Regions from separate parts of the Streptomyces sp. SAI-135 genome, predicted to be linked through region 2. Evidence: riboswitches for the same ligand, from Rfam matches in the RefSeq annotation. Region 2 holds a riboswitch; each other region holds the start of a gene.

Region 1 (4,451 bases), 1.9 Mb from region 2:
TCGCGACGACCCCGGCCAGCAGCCCCCACTCCCCCGCCCCGCGCGGCCGCCGGGCAGTCACGGACGCGTCCACGAGCCGCAGCGCGGTCTCCCGGCGCCGCACGGTCCACGCGTGCACGGCGAGGACCGCGCCCACCGCGACGAACTGGATCAGCGTCAGCACGGCGGCCGTGGACAGGTCGAAGATCTCGGAGGTCTGCCGGTAGATCTCCACTTCCAGGGTCGAGAAGGTCGGCCCGCCGAGGATCTGCACGACTCCGAAGGAGGTGAACGTGAACAGGAAGACCATCAGCGCGGCAGCGGCCACGGCGGGCGCGAGGGCGGGCAGGGTGACCGTCCGCCAGGCCCTGAGCCGGGACGCGCCCAGCATGCGCGCGGCCTCCTCCTGGCGCGGGTCCAGCTGGGCCCACAATCCGCCGACGGTCCGTACGACCACCGCGTAGTTGAAGAAGACGTGCGCGAGCAGGATCGCCCACACGGTGGTGTCCAGCCGTACGCCCCACCACTCGTCCAGCAGCCCGCCGCGGCCGACCAACGCCAGGAAGGCCGTGCCGACGACGACCGTCGGCAGCACGAAGGGGACGGTGACCACGGCCCGCAGGAGCTGCTTGCCGGGGAAGTCGAAGCGCGCGAAGACGTACGCGCCGGGGAGCGCGATCAGGAGCGTGAGCGCAGTGGAGGCGAGCGCCTGCCAGGTGGTGAACCACAGCACGTGCCGGATGTCCGGCTGGGCGAGGACCTCGGTGATCCGGCCGAACTGCCAGGTCCCGCCGGCCTTGAGCCCGCGCGTGACGATCGCGGCGACGGGATAGGCGAAGAAGACGGCGAAGAACGCGACGGGCACGGCCACGAGTGCGAGCCGCGCCGCCGCGTTGTGGAGGGGCTTGCGGGGCCTTACTTCAGAACCAGCGAGGTCCACGACTTGACCCAGTCGTCACGGTGGTCGGCGATCTTCGCCGGGTCCATGGTCTCGGGATCCTTGGCCTGCGGACCGTACTTCGTGAACTCGGCGGGCACCTGGGCGCCCTCGACGACCGGGTACACGAACATGTTGAGCGGCATGTCCTCCTGGAACTCCTTGGTGAGCAGGAAGTCCAGGAGCGCCTTGCCGCCCTTGCTGTTCTCGGCGTTGCTGAGCAGCCCGGCGTACTCGGTCTGCCGGAAGCAGGTGCCGTCCGCGACCCCGGTGGGCGCGGTGGTGGGCTTCGGGTCGGCGTAGATCACCTCGGCGGGCGGCGAGGAGGCGTACGAGACGACGAGCGGCCGGTCGGCCTTGGCCTTCTTGCCTCCGGCCGACCCGGAGAACTCCTCGTTGTAGGCCTGCTCCCAGCCGTCGACGACCTTGACGCCGTTGTCCTTGAGCTTCGCCCAGTAGCCCTCCCAGCCTCCATCCCCGTACTTCGCGGCGGTCCCGAGCAAGAAGCCGAGGCCCGGCGAAGAGGTGGAGGCGTTCTCGGTGACGAGGAGGTTCTTGTAGGCGGGCTTGATCAGATCGTCGTACGACGTCGGCGGCTGGAGCTTGTGCTCGGTGAACCAGGCCTTGTCGTAGTTGACGCAGATGTCGCCGGTGTCGACAGGGGTGACCTTGTCGCCGTCGACGCGGTACCCCGCCTTGATCGTGTCGGCGCCCTTGGCCTCGTAGGACTGGAAGAGCCCGTTGTCGAGCGCGCGGGAGAGCAGGGTGTTGTCGACGCCGAAGAAGACGTCGCCCTGCGGGTTGTCCTTGGTGAGGATGGCCTTGTTGACGGCCTGCCCGGCGTCGCCGTCCTCCAGGACCTTGACCTTGTAGCCGGACTTCTTCTCGAAGTCGGCGAGGACGTTCTTGGAGACCGCCCAGGAGTCGTGGCTGACCAGGGTGACGGTCTTGGAGCCGGAGCCGGAGCCGGAGCCGGTGCTGTCGTCGGACGAGGATCCGCACGCGGACAGCGTGACCAGGCCGAGGCCGACGACGGCAGCGAAGAACTTCTTGTTGTTCACGGTGATGACCGAACTTCCTACCCAGAATGACCTGGGCGAGGTTCAGAGGGTCTGCGGCCCGATCGCCGCACTCTCAGCGCTGTCGCGCTCCCCTGTCGGATATGCAGATGTACGTACGAACGTCAGACTACCGCTCGGTGGCGGCGAGCTGACCACAGGCCCCGTCGATCTCCTGACCACGGGTGTCCCGGATCGTCACCGGCACGCCATGGGCGGCGATGGCCTCGACGAACGCCTTCTCGTCCTCGGGCCGGGAGGCCGTCCACTTCGACCCCGGGGTGGGGTTCAGGGGGATGAGATTGACGTGCACGGGCTTGCCCTTGAGCAGCCGCCCGAGCCGGTCCCCGCGCCACGCCTGGTCATTGATGTCCCGGATGAGCGCGTACTCGATGCTGAGCCGCCGCCCGGACTTCTCGACGTACTCGAACCCGGCGTCGAGGACCTCGCGCACCTTCCACCGTGTGTTCACGGGGACGAGGGTGTCGCGCAGCTCGTCGTCGGGGGCGTGCAGGGAGATCGCGAGCCGGCACTTGAACCCTTCGTCGGCGAACCGGTGAATGGCCGGCACGAGCCCGACGGTCGACACAGTGATGCCGCGCTGCGACAGCCCGAGCCCGTCGGGGGCGGGATCGGTGAGCGCGCGGATGGACTGCGTCACCCGCTTGTAGTTGGCGAGCGGCTCGCCCATCCCCATGAAGACGATGTTGGAGAGCCGCGCCGGTCCCCCCGGAACCTCCCCGTCCCGCAGCGCCCGCATCCCGTCGACGATCTGGTGGACGATCTCGGCGGTGGACAGATTCCGGTCCAGCCCCGCCTGCCCGGTGGCGCAGAAGGGACAGTTCATCCCGCAGCCGGCCTGCGAACTGATGCACATGGTCACCCGGTCCGGGTACCGCATCAGCACCGACTCCACGAGCGTCCCGTCGAACAGCCGCCACAGCGTCTTGCGCGTGGTCCCCTGGTCGGTCGACAGATGCCGTACGACGGTCATGAGCTCGGGAAGCAACGCCTCCTGCAGCTTGCCGCGCGAGCCGGCCGGGATGTCCGTCCACTCCGCCGGGTCGTGCGCGTACCGCGCGAAGTAGTGCTGCGAGAGCTGCTTGGCACGAAACGGCTTCTCCCCGATCCCGGCCACGACCTCCTTGCGCTCGGCAGGAGTGAGATCAGCGAGATGCCGCGGCGGCTTCTTGGCTCCGCGGGGGGCGACGAAAGTGAGTTCTCCGGGTGCAGGCATAACCCTTCCAGTGTGGCAGATCAACGGCGGGGGCCCAGGCCGGAGCGGGGTGGGGGTGGTCACCCGTGGGTACCGTCTGTCGGCGTTGGCTGGCTTCGGACGGCCCAGGGACGGCCCAGGGGGCTGGCTCAGCGGTCGCGGGCACAATCTGCGGCACGCGACTCTCCGCTCAGAGGGAACTTGACCGTGACCTCCGCTTCGAGCTGGCGTAGGTCAGCCGTACAAGGGCACCTTGTAGGGCGTTCACCCTCCGCGCCAGCCCCTCCTTACGGCATCCTACGTGTACGCGTAGGAGCAGAACCGAAAAGCTGAAGCTGTGCCTGTGGGGGAGCCATGGAAATCGTTGATCACTTCCTTGCACGCTATGCAAAGGAGTACGACTTCTACAACCGGGCAGCAGAACTAGTTGCTCAAGCCCTGGAAAGAGACCTCAAGGAGTCAGGTGTCCGCTGTATCGTCACTCACCGCGCGAAGGACATCAAGCGCCTAGAAGAAAAGTGCCGCCAACGAGCACCTAAAAAGAAGTACACGAATGTAGAAGACGTCTACGACGATATCGTCGATCTGGCGGGCGTCCGCATCGCGCTCTATTTCCCAGGTGAACAAGACCAGGTAGAAAAAGCCGTCAATCGCCTGCTCGACGTGACGGAGAAGAAGGATTTTCCTGAATCGAACGAGAGGCCACCCGGAAAAGAGTTCTCCGGATATTCGGCAACCCACTATCGAGTTAGGCTCAAGGAACGCGAGCTAGTCGATTTGGATAAGCGATACGCGAAGGCGCGTGTCGAAGTGCAGGTCGCTTCAGTACTTATGCACGCATGGTCAGAGGTTGAGCATGATCTCGACTATAAGCCACTGTCGGGCGAATTGTCCGACGCAGAAAAGGCGATCCTAGACCAACTCAATGGTCTGGTGATCGCTGGCGAGATGTCGCTCAAAATGCTGCAAGAAGCGAGTAAGAATCGAGTCGCCAGAAGTGGACGATTCCTCAACCACTACGAATTGGCCGCATATCTGCTGAGCCAGGCGGGGAAGATTCTGAACGAGCCGGTTGGAGACTCGGGCTTGGGGCGAGTTGACCTCCTATTCAATTTCTTGAGGAAACTGGAAAAAGAGTCACCTGCCGATCTGGCTCCGTATCTAGCATCACTGCACGACAACGTCGAGATGCGTCCTCTCGCAGAGCAAGTCATCGATGCTCTTCTCGCCGAAGACCCTTCGCGATACGAGCATTTCAACA
Region 2 (4,451 bases):
ATCCGGATACCCGCGCGGTACAGCCCGCGCCAGCCCATCGTCGGGTTGGCCTCGTGCAGCTCCCAGACCGCCGAGGTCTGCGTGACCGTCACGTCGTCGAGGACACCGAGCGAGCCGATGATGACGCCGGCGAGCAGCAGACCGCTCATGTCGATCGTCGGATAGAGCCCGTGGATGAGCCCGGTGTTGTCGTCCGTGTTGCCGGTCAGCGCGGCCCAGTCGATGAACGCCGAGCCGAGGACGCCGATCAGCAACAGGGAGATCAACGTGCCCAGCACCGCCACTGAGGTGCGGGCGGACAGACCGTGACACATGTAAAGGGCGATCAGCATGATGGCGCTCGACCCGATCACCGCCACGACCAGCGGGTTCGAGCCCTGGAGAATCGCGGGCAGGATGAAGAAGTTCAGCACCATGAAGCTGATGGCCAATGCGACCAGCGCCATGACTCCGCGCAGCCGCCCGACGACCACCACGGCGAGCGCGAAGATGCCGGCGAGCAGACCCATTGGGAACCTGCGGTTCACGTCGGCGACCGAGTACTGCAGATCCCTGGGCGCCGAGGGCTCGTAGGCGACCACGACCTTCTGGCCCTCGTGCAACTGCCGTGTCTGGTCCGGCTGGACGATCTCGGTGAAGGTGCGGCCCTTGTCCTGGCCGGTGTCGACCCGGATCGTCGCCTTCTTGCAGGTGCCGTTCGCCTGCTGCTGGGCGGACGAGCCCTCGGCCGTGGAGGTGTCCCCGGTCGGGGTCTCCCCCGAGGCGTTCACCGACTTGCAGCTGACGCTCACGACCTTGCTGACCGTGGCCTGCTGGGTCTGCCGGTCGAAGCCGACGCCGGTGCGCTCGTGCGCCGGGGCTCCGCCGGGCCAGAGCACGAAGAGCCCCACCAGGACGGCCGCCCCGAACGGGATCAGGATGGCTGCGATGACCTTGCGCAGGTGTTTGGAGACGGGAGCCGCCGGCCCGTGACCATGGCCGTGCGAGTGGCCGTGCCCACCGCCGGAACCGGGCCCGCTCCCATGCCCGTGGCCGTCCCCGGGACCGTGCCCATGTCCGTCGCCGTGCCCACGCCCGTCGCCGGGGCCATAGCCCTGCCCCTCACCACCGTGACCCCCGCCGCCCCCCGGACCGCCGACGCTGCCCTGGCCGGCACGACCCGCGCCCTGATCGTGGCCGTGACCCTGGCCGTACCCGGGACCACCACCACGTCCGCCACCGGACCCCTGCCGCTGCCCCTGCTCATGCTCGTGCCAGCCGCCGACCCCGCCGTTTCCACCGGCTCCGCCGACTCCATCGGTCCCGCTCCCGCCGAAGCCCCGGCCGTCTCCGAAGCCCCGGCCGTCTCCGAAGCCGTCACGGGAGCCGCTGCCAGGGCCGTGTCCTGTACCGGGCCCAGGGCCGTTTCCGGAGCCCGGTCGGCGCGGGGGCTCGGGGGGCGGGTACGGGGGCTGATGCGTCGTGGTCACCGCCCGATCATCGCAAGAACGACAGGGGCCCCCTGTTCACCGCGCCCGAATTGACGCTAGCGTGGAGCCACCTTTTGTACACGCGGGAGCTCGGAGCACCGGGCTGAGAGGGCGCTGACCTCCGTCCCAGCGATGTTTCACGTGGAACGTCATCTCCAGCGAGTGACGTTCCCCACGAAATGTCGGCAGACGGAAACCGCTGCGTCGACCGCCGAACCTGTTACCGGGTAATGCCGGCGTAGGGAGTAGGTCTCATGACCAACAAGGACGCGCGCACGCCTGCCTCCGACCAGCTCGACGCGGAGGCCGGGAAGTCCATCGGCTGGCACAAGGCGTACATCGAGGGCTCACGCCCCGATCTGCGGGTGCCGGTCCGCCAGGTGCACCTCACCAACGGGCAGTCGGTCACGCTGTACGACACGTCGGGCCCGTACACCGATCCGCTCACCGAGACGGACGTCCGCCGGGGCCTCGTGCCACTGCGGGAGAACTGGATCATCGCCCGTGGGGACACCGAGGAGTACGCGGGCCGTCCCGTGCGCCCCGAGGACGACGGGATCAAGCACACCTCGCCCCGGGGCGGCCTGCGTAACCTCGACGCTGTCTTCCCGGGGCGGTCCCGCCAGCCGCGCCGTAGCCGTGACGGCCAGGCGGTCACCCAGCTCGCCTACGCACGCCGCGGCGAGATCACCCCCGAGATGGAGTACGTGGCCATCCGGGAGAACGTCTCTCCCGAGGTCGTTCGGGAGGAGATCGCGGCGGGCCGAGCGGTCCTCCCGGCGAACGTGAACCACCCGGAGATCGAGCCGATGATCATCGGCAAGCGGTTCCTGGTGAAGGTCAACGCCAACATCGGCAACTCCGCGGTGACCTCCTCCATCGAGGAGGAGGTCGAGAAGATGACCTGGGCGACCCGCTGGGGCGCCGACACGGTCATGGACCTGTCGACCGGCCGCAACATCCACACCACCCGTGAGTGGGTGCTGCGCAACTCCCCCGTCCCCATCGGCACGGTGCCGCTCTACCAGGCGCTGGAGAAGGTGGACGGCCGCGCCGAGGAACTGACCTGGGAGATCTACAAGGACACGGTCATCGAGCAGGCCGAGCAGGGCGTGGACTACATGACGGTCCACGCGGGCGTGCGCCTGCCGTACGTACCGCTGACGGCCAACCGCAAGACGGGCATCGTCTCGCGTGGTGGCTCGATCATGGCGGCCTGGTGCCTGGCGCACCACAAGGAGTCGTTCCTGTACGAGAACTTCGAGGAACTGTGCGAGATCCTCGCCGCCTACGACGTCACGTACTCGCTGGGAGACGGCCTCCGGCCCGGTTCGATCGCGGACGCCAACGACGAGGCGCAGTTCGCGGAGTTGCGCACGCTCGGGGAACTCAACCGGATCGCGAAGCGTTTCAACGTACAGACCATGATCGAGGGCCCGGGGCATGTCCCGATGCACAAGATCAAGGAGAACATCGACCTTCAGCAGGAGATCTGCGATGAAGCTCCGTTCTATACGCTCGGCCCGCTGACCACCGACGTCGCGCCGGCCTACGACCACATCACCTCCGGCATCGGCGCCGCGATGATCGCATGGTGGGGCACGGCGATGCTCTGCTACGTCACGCCCAAGGAGCACTTGGGCCTGCCCAACCGGGACGACGTCAAGACGGGGGTCATCACCTACAAGATCGCCGCCCACGCGGCCGACCTCGCCAAGGGACACCCGGGCGCCCAGGAGTGGGACGACGCCCTCTCCGACGCTCGGTTCGAATTCCGTTGGGAGGACCAGTTCAACCTGGCCCTCGACCCCGACACGGCCCGGGAGTTCCACGACGAGACCCTCCCGGCCGAACCGGCCAAGACGGCTCACTTCTGCTCCATGTGCGGGCCGAAGTTCTGCTCGATGAAGATCTCCCAGGACATCCGCCGACGCCACGGCGACAGTCAGGAGGAGATCGAGGAGGGCATGGCCCAGAAGTCGAAGGAGTTCGCGGCGGCGGGCAACCGGGTCTATCTGCCGATCACCGACTGAGAAGGCCAAACCGTCGACGGCCGAACCGTCAGCGGGTGAACCGTCGGCGAGTGGCCCGCGGCCGGGTCTTCGGCTTGCGCTCCCCGTGGTGGGGGCGCAAGCCGAGGGGCTGTGCCGGGTGCTACTCCCGGCTGGTGCTCCGGCCCCCCGAAGTCCGGGCTGGTGTAGTCCGGGCTGGTGAAGCTCGGACGGGCACCGGAGGCTCCGTCGTCCGGACTGCTGAAGCCGGGGCGGTCGTAGCCGAGGCTGGGCATCCGGCTGGTCGGTGCGGGTGGTGCCGTGTGGTGCAGTGCGGCGGTGCCGGGGTCGGCCAGGGCCTCCCTGAGGAAGGGGAGGAGACCCCGTTCCAGCAGCGCCTCGCGCCAGTCGTCCCTGGCCCGTGCCACCTCCTCGCTGAGCTCGCCGTACCCCGCGTCCGGCGAGGGCCGGTTGCGCAGCGCGGTGATCAGCAGGCCGACGGCGGCGACCAGGATGGCGGCCGCGGTCAGCGCGCCGAACACCCATCCGATAGTGATCATCGCGTGGGCGAACGCCGGCGGGGGGCTGAGCATCTGGAGGATGTAGCCCACGAGCAGGAAGATCGCCGCGGCGATTCCGGCGAGGACGGGCGTCAGGACGGCGGCGACGGCGACGGCGCCCGCACCGGCGGTCTCGGCGACCTCTCCCATGGTGGTGGCGAGCCCCATCGCACCCGTGCCCGACTCGGCGGGGCCGGGTTCGTGCACGGACGACAGGGTGGACGGCGTCGCCGGGCGGCGCTGTTCCTCGCGGACCTTCACGTAGTGCTGGTACTCGGTCGCCGCGGCCGCCGTGATGATCGCGGTGGCGTTGAGCGCCATGGTGCGCAGCTGTTCGGGATTCAGCCGCTGTCCGACGGCGGCCAGTTCGGGACGGTGTGGTGCGGAGCGCAGCGCCCCATCGAGGATCCGCTCGTACTCCTGGCGGTCCT
Region 3 (4,451 bases), 2.0 Mb from region 2:
CCCGACCAGCGGGTCCTGAAGCGTCGTATCCACGCAGGCGAGTGTACGAGCCGCGGCTGACAGTCCATCCGGTTCGGCGGCCACAGGGGTGTACTGCAGCTGACCTGTGACGGAGGTCGCACCTGCCCGTGTCCCGGATCGAACGCGTGTTCAGAATGCCGGGCGTTCCGGATCCAGTACGGCCCTGCCTTCCACGGGGGACGACGCCTCGGCGAAATGCCGCCGGGGGATGCGCCCCGCCCGGTGGGCCAGCCGGCCCGCCTCCACCGCGTGCCGCATCGCGTGCGCCATCAGCTCCGGCTCCTGTGCCCGCGTCACCGCCGAGGCGAGCATCACACCCGCGCACCCCAGTTCCATCGCCAGCGCCGCGTCCGACGCCGTGCCCGCCCCCGCGTCCAGGATCACGGGCACGCGCGCGTGCTCGACGATCAGCTGGAAGTTGTGCGGGTTGCGGATACCGAGGCCCGAGCCGATCGGCGAGCCCAGCGGCATGATCGCCGCGCAGCCCGCGTCCTCCAGCTTGCGGGCCAGCACCGGGTCGTCGTTCGTGTACGGCAGCACCGTGAACCCGTCGTCGACCAGGGTCTCCGCCGCGTCCAGCAGCTCTATGGGGTCCGGCAGCAGGGTGCGCTCGTCGGCGATGACCTCCAGCTTCACCAGGTCGGTGCCGAGCGCCTCGCGCGCGAGACGGGCCGTCAGGACGGCCTCCCCGGCGGTGAAACAGCCCGCGGTGTTGGGCAGCACCCGGATGCCGAGCTTCTCCAGCACGGACAGCACCGAGCCGTGCACCGAGGGGTTCACCCGCCGCATCGCGACCGTCGTCAGCTCGGTGCCGGAGGCGACCAGGGCCCGCTCCAGCACCTCCAGGCTGGGCGCCCCGCCCGTGCCCATGATCAGCCGGGACGAGAGGGACGTGCCGCCGAGGACGAAGGGATCGTCGGCCATGGGTCAGCCTCCTTGGACGGCGGTGAGGACTTCCACGCGGTCTCCCTCGGCGAGGGAGGTCGAGGGCCACTGGGCGCGCGGGACGACGGTCTCGTTGAGCGCGGCGGCCACCCCGGAGGGCGCGGGCGTCAGCGCCCGCACGACGGTGTCGAGAGCCGTGCCGGGGGCGAACTGGCGCGGCTCCCCGTTGACGGAGATGTTCATGCGGGCTGCTCCACGGACTCCAGGAAACGCCTCGGGGTGAACGGGCGGGCCACCTCCGGCAGTTCACCGGTGGTCAGCGCGTGGGCCAGCGCGTCCCCGGTGACCGGCGTCAGCAGCACGCCGTTGCGGTAGTGCCCGGTGGCCAGCAGGAGACCGGGCAGCTCCGTCGGGCCGAGCAGCGGGGCGTTGTCCGGGGAGCCCGGGCGCAGTCCCGCGCGGGTCTCCGTCAGCGGCAGCTCGGTGATGCCGGGGACCAGTTCGTGTGCGTCCCGCAGCAGCTCGTACACCCCGCCCGCGGTCACCGTGGTGTCCCAGCCCAGTTCCTCGCTGGTCGCGCCGATCACCAGCTCGCCGCTCTCGCGGGGGACCAGGTAGACCTGGCTGCCGCGCACGACGGCCCGCACGGTGCGGCTCAGGAAGGGCGCGTGGCGCTGCGGCACGGTCAGGCGCAGCACCTGCCCTTTCACGGGCCGCACAGGAGGCAGCAGGGCCTCAGGGACCCCTTCCAGACGGCCGCTGAGGCTTCCGGCGGCGAGCACCACCTGGTCCGCCCCCAGTTCCTCGCCGTCCGTGGTGGCGATCCCGGCGGCCCGGTCCCGTACGACACGCAGACGGTGCGCCCACGCGCGGTGGAACGTCACACCCGCCCGCTCGCACGCGGCCAGCAACGCGCGCGTGAGTCGGCGCGGATCGATCTGGTGGTCACCGTCCACCCGCAGCCCGCCCCGTACGCCCGGCGCGAGCATCGGCTCCAGACGCCGGCACTCCCGTCCGGACAGCCACTCCGACTCCAGCCCCGACTGCCGCTGGAGCGCGTGCAGTTCGCGCAGGTGGGCGCGGTCGTCGGCGTCCAGGGCGACGGCGAGTGTGCCGCAGCGGCGGTAGCCGAGGTCGTGTCCGGTCAGCTCGGTGAGCTCCGCCGCGAAGGCCGGATAGCGGTGGGCGGAGGCGAGGTTCAGGCCCAGCAGGGTCTGCTCGCCGTAGTGCAGTTCGGTGACGGCGGCCAGCATCCCGGCGGCCACCTGGGCGGCCCCGCCGCCCGGTTCGGGGTCCACGACGGCCGTGCTCAGACCGCGCTGTGCGGCCCGCCAGGCCGTGACCAGGCCGATGATGCCGCCCCCGACGACGAGGACGTCTGACGTACGTGAGGACATGGGCGTCCAGCCCCTCCCTTCGCCGGCATGACCCGGATCAGGTTCGTACGGTCGGAGGCCGCCAGCCTCCCTCTCAGCCCGGTGCGTCCGGGCTCCCGCGAGTGCTCTACGTTGGCCACCCTAGCCCGTGCCCGTGTGCCTCTGTAAGGGAGCCTTCCACCATGCCCCGCTCGCTCGACGGCCTCGTCCTCGCCCCGGTGGCCGATCAGGCCCCAGGTCAGGTGGGTACGCGGACCCGGTTCGCCTACCACGAGAAGGACGGGGAGATCTGGGCCGAGTACGCGGGCGGTGACGTCGTGCGCGGACATCTCGTCGGCACGCGCGCGGGGGACCGGCTCGACTTCCGGTACGTCCAGCTCAAGCAGGACGGGACGACCTCCTCCGGGCACTGCGTCTCGACGGTCGTGGAGCTTCCCGACGGCCGGGTGCGGCTGGAGGAGACGTGGGAGTGGGAGTCGCAGCCGGGCAGCGGGACGAGCGTTGTGGAGCAGGTCACTGCGCACGACTCCTGACTGACTGATTGTCAGCTGACTATGGTGATCAAATGAGCGAGCAGACGCAGGCGCAGCGGCGGGTGGTCGTGGTCGGCGCGGGCATGGCGGGGGTCCAGACCGCGGTCGCCCTGCGCGAACAGGGCTTCACGGGAACCGTCACCCTGATCGGCGCGGAACCCCATCAGCCGTACGACCGCCCGCCGCTCTCCAAGGCCGTCCTGCTGGGCAAGGCCGAGGGTTCCGCCTTCGACGTGGACTTCGAGGCCCTCGGCATCGAACTGCTGCTCGGCCGCGAGGTGCTGGGCGTGCGCCCCGAGGCACACGAACTGGACACAGAGACCGGGCCTTTCCCGTACGACGTCCTGGTCCTCGCCACCGGCGCCGAACCGATCCGGCTGCCGGGCACCGAGGGCGTGCCCGGGGTGCATCTGCTGCGCACGCTGGACGACGCCGAGCGGCTGCGGCCCGTGCTCGCCCGGCAGCACGACATCGTGGTCGTCGGCGCGGGCTGGATCGGCGCCGAGTTCGCCACCGCCGCGCGCGAGGCGGGCTGCGCGGTGACGGTCGTGGAGGCCGCCGACCGGCCGCTCGCCGGCGCGCTGCCCGCCGAGGTGGCCGCGCCGATGACCTCCTGGTACGCGGACGCGGGGGCCGACCTGCGCACCCACGCGCGCGTGGAGCGCGTCGAGCCCGGCGCGGTCGTCCTGGACGACGGCTCCCGGCTGGCCGCGGGGGCCGTCGTGGTCGGGATCGGCGCCCGGCCCGCCACGGCCTGGCTCGCCGGCTCGGGCATCGAGCTCGGCGCCCACCGCGAGGTCGTCGCCGACGACCGGCTGCGCACGTCCGTACCGGACGTCTACGCGGTCGGCGACTGCGCCTCCTTCCCCTCGCGCCGGTACGGCGAGCGCCTGCTGGTCCACCACTGGGACAACGCCCTCCAGGGCCCCCGCACGGTGGCCGCCGACATCCTGGGCGAGACGCCCACGGTCTACGACCCGGTCCCGTACTTCTGGTCCGAGCAGTTCGGCCGCTTCGTCCAGTACGTCGGCCACCACGCCTCCGCCGACACGACCCTGTGGCGCGGCGAGCCGTCCGGTCCCGCCTGGACGGTGTGCTGGCTGCGCGAGAACCGCCTGGTGGCCCTCCTCGCCGTGGGCCGCCCACGCGACCTGGCCCAGGGCCGCCGCCTGATCGAGGCGGGCACGGAGATGAACCCGCAACTGCTGGTGGACCCGGCAAGGCCCCTGAAGGCGGCGACGGCGTAGGGGGCGACGCGGGCGGTTGCCCGGGCGGTCGCATGGCGTGGACTGGCGGGCGGTCGGACGGCCCGGCCCGCCGGGCTCCGCTGCGATCGGCCGGACGGAGTCTGTCGGCGGCCCCGCTGGGATCTGGCTGTTTCTGAGGGCGGGGGTCTGGCTGGGCTGGGGTGCGTGGGTGGTGGCAAGGGCGACGGGGGCAGCTCGGCCCGTCGGCCGCGCCTTGTCGGTGCTCTGCCGTTATGGGCCGGGCGGAGTCTGTCGGCGCAGGCCGGCTGGGATCTGCCTGGTCTTGAGGGCGGCGCCCGTGCGGTTCTGAGGGTCGGGACGTGCCTGGTCCTGAGAGGGGTGCGGACGGCCGGCCCGTCTGCCGCGCGGCCGGGGCTCTGCCGGGTGGA

Evidence for each region. Region 2 has a riboswitch for thiamine pyrophosphate ahead of thiC (phosphomethylpyrimidine synthase ThiC). Riboswitches for the same ligand answer to the same signal wherever they lie in the genome.
Region 1: another riboswitch for thiamine pyrophosphate. It lies ahead of M2163_RS34220 (thiamine ABC transporter substrate-binding protein); the one in region 2 lies ahead of thiC (phosphomethylpyrimidine synthase ThiC).
Region 3: another riboswitch for thiamine pyrophosphate. It lies ahead of thiO (glycine oxidase ThiO); the one in region 2 lies ahead of thiC (phosphomethylpyrimidine synthase ThiC).

The regions. Positions count from the first base shown of each region.
Region 1 is NZ_JARXYP010000002.1:6,525,058-6,529,508, reverse strand. It holds gene M2163_RS34225 (iron ABC transporter permease) at 1-850, opposite strand, end outside; gene M2163_RS34220 (thiamine ABC transporter substrate-binding protein) at 895-1,977, opposite strand; TPP riboswitch at 1,974-2,081, opposite strand; gene rlmN (23S rRNA (adenine(2503)-C(2))-methyltransferase RlmN) at 2,105-3,211, opposite strand; gene M2163_RS34210 (RelA/SpoT domain-containing protein) at 3,545-4,451, shown strand, end outside.
Region 2 is NZ_JARXYP010000002.1:4,652,670-4,657,120, reverse strand. It holds gene M2163_RS25535 (YibE/F family protein) at 1-1,469, opposite strand, end outside; TPP riboswitch at 1,542-1,731, shown strand; gene thiC (phosphomethylpyrimidine synthase ThiC) at 1,724-3,502, shown strand; partial or broken gene M2163_RS25525 (hypothetical protein) at 3,631-4,451, opposite strand, start outside.
Region 3 is NZ_JARXYP010000002.1:2,683,153-2,687,603, reverse strand. It holds gene pknB (Stk1 family PASTA domain-containing Ser/Thr kinase) at 1-33, opposite strand, end outside; gene M2163_RS16650 (thiazole synthase) at 151-945, opposite strand; gene thiS (sulfur carrier protein ThiS) at 949-1,149, opposite strand; gene thiO (glycine oxidase ThiO) at 1,146-2,303, opposite strand; TPP riboswitch at 2,301-2,412, opposite strand; gene M2163_RS16635 (hypothetical protein) at 2,465-2,815, shown strand; gene M2163_RS16630 (FAD-dependent oxidoreductase) at 2,848-4,062, shown strand.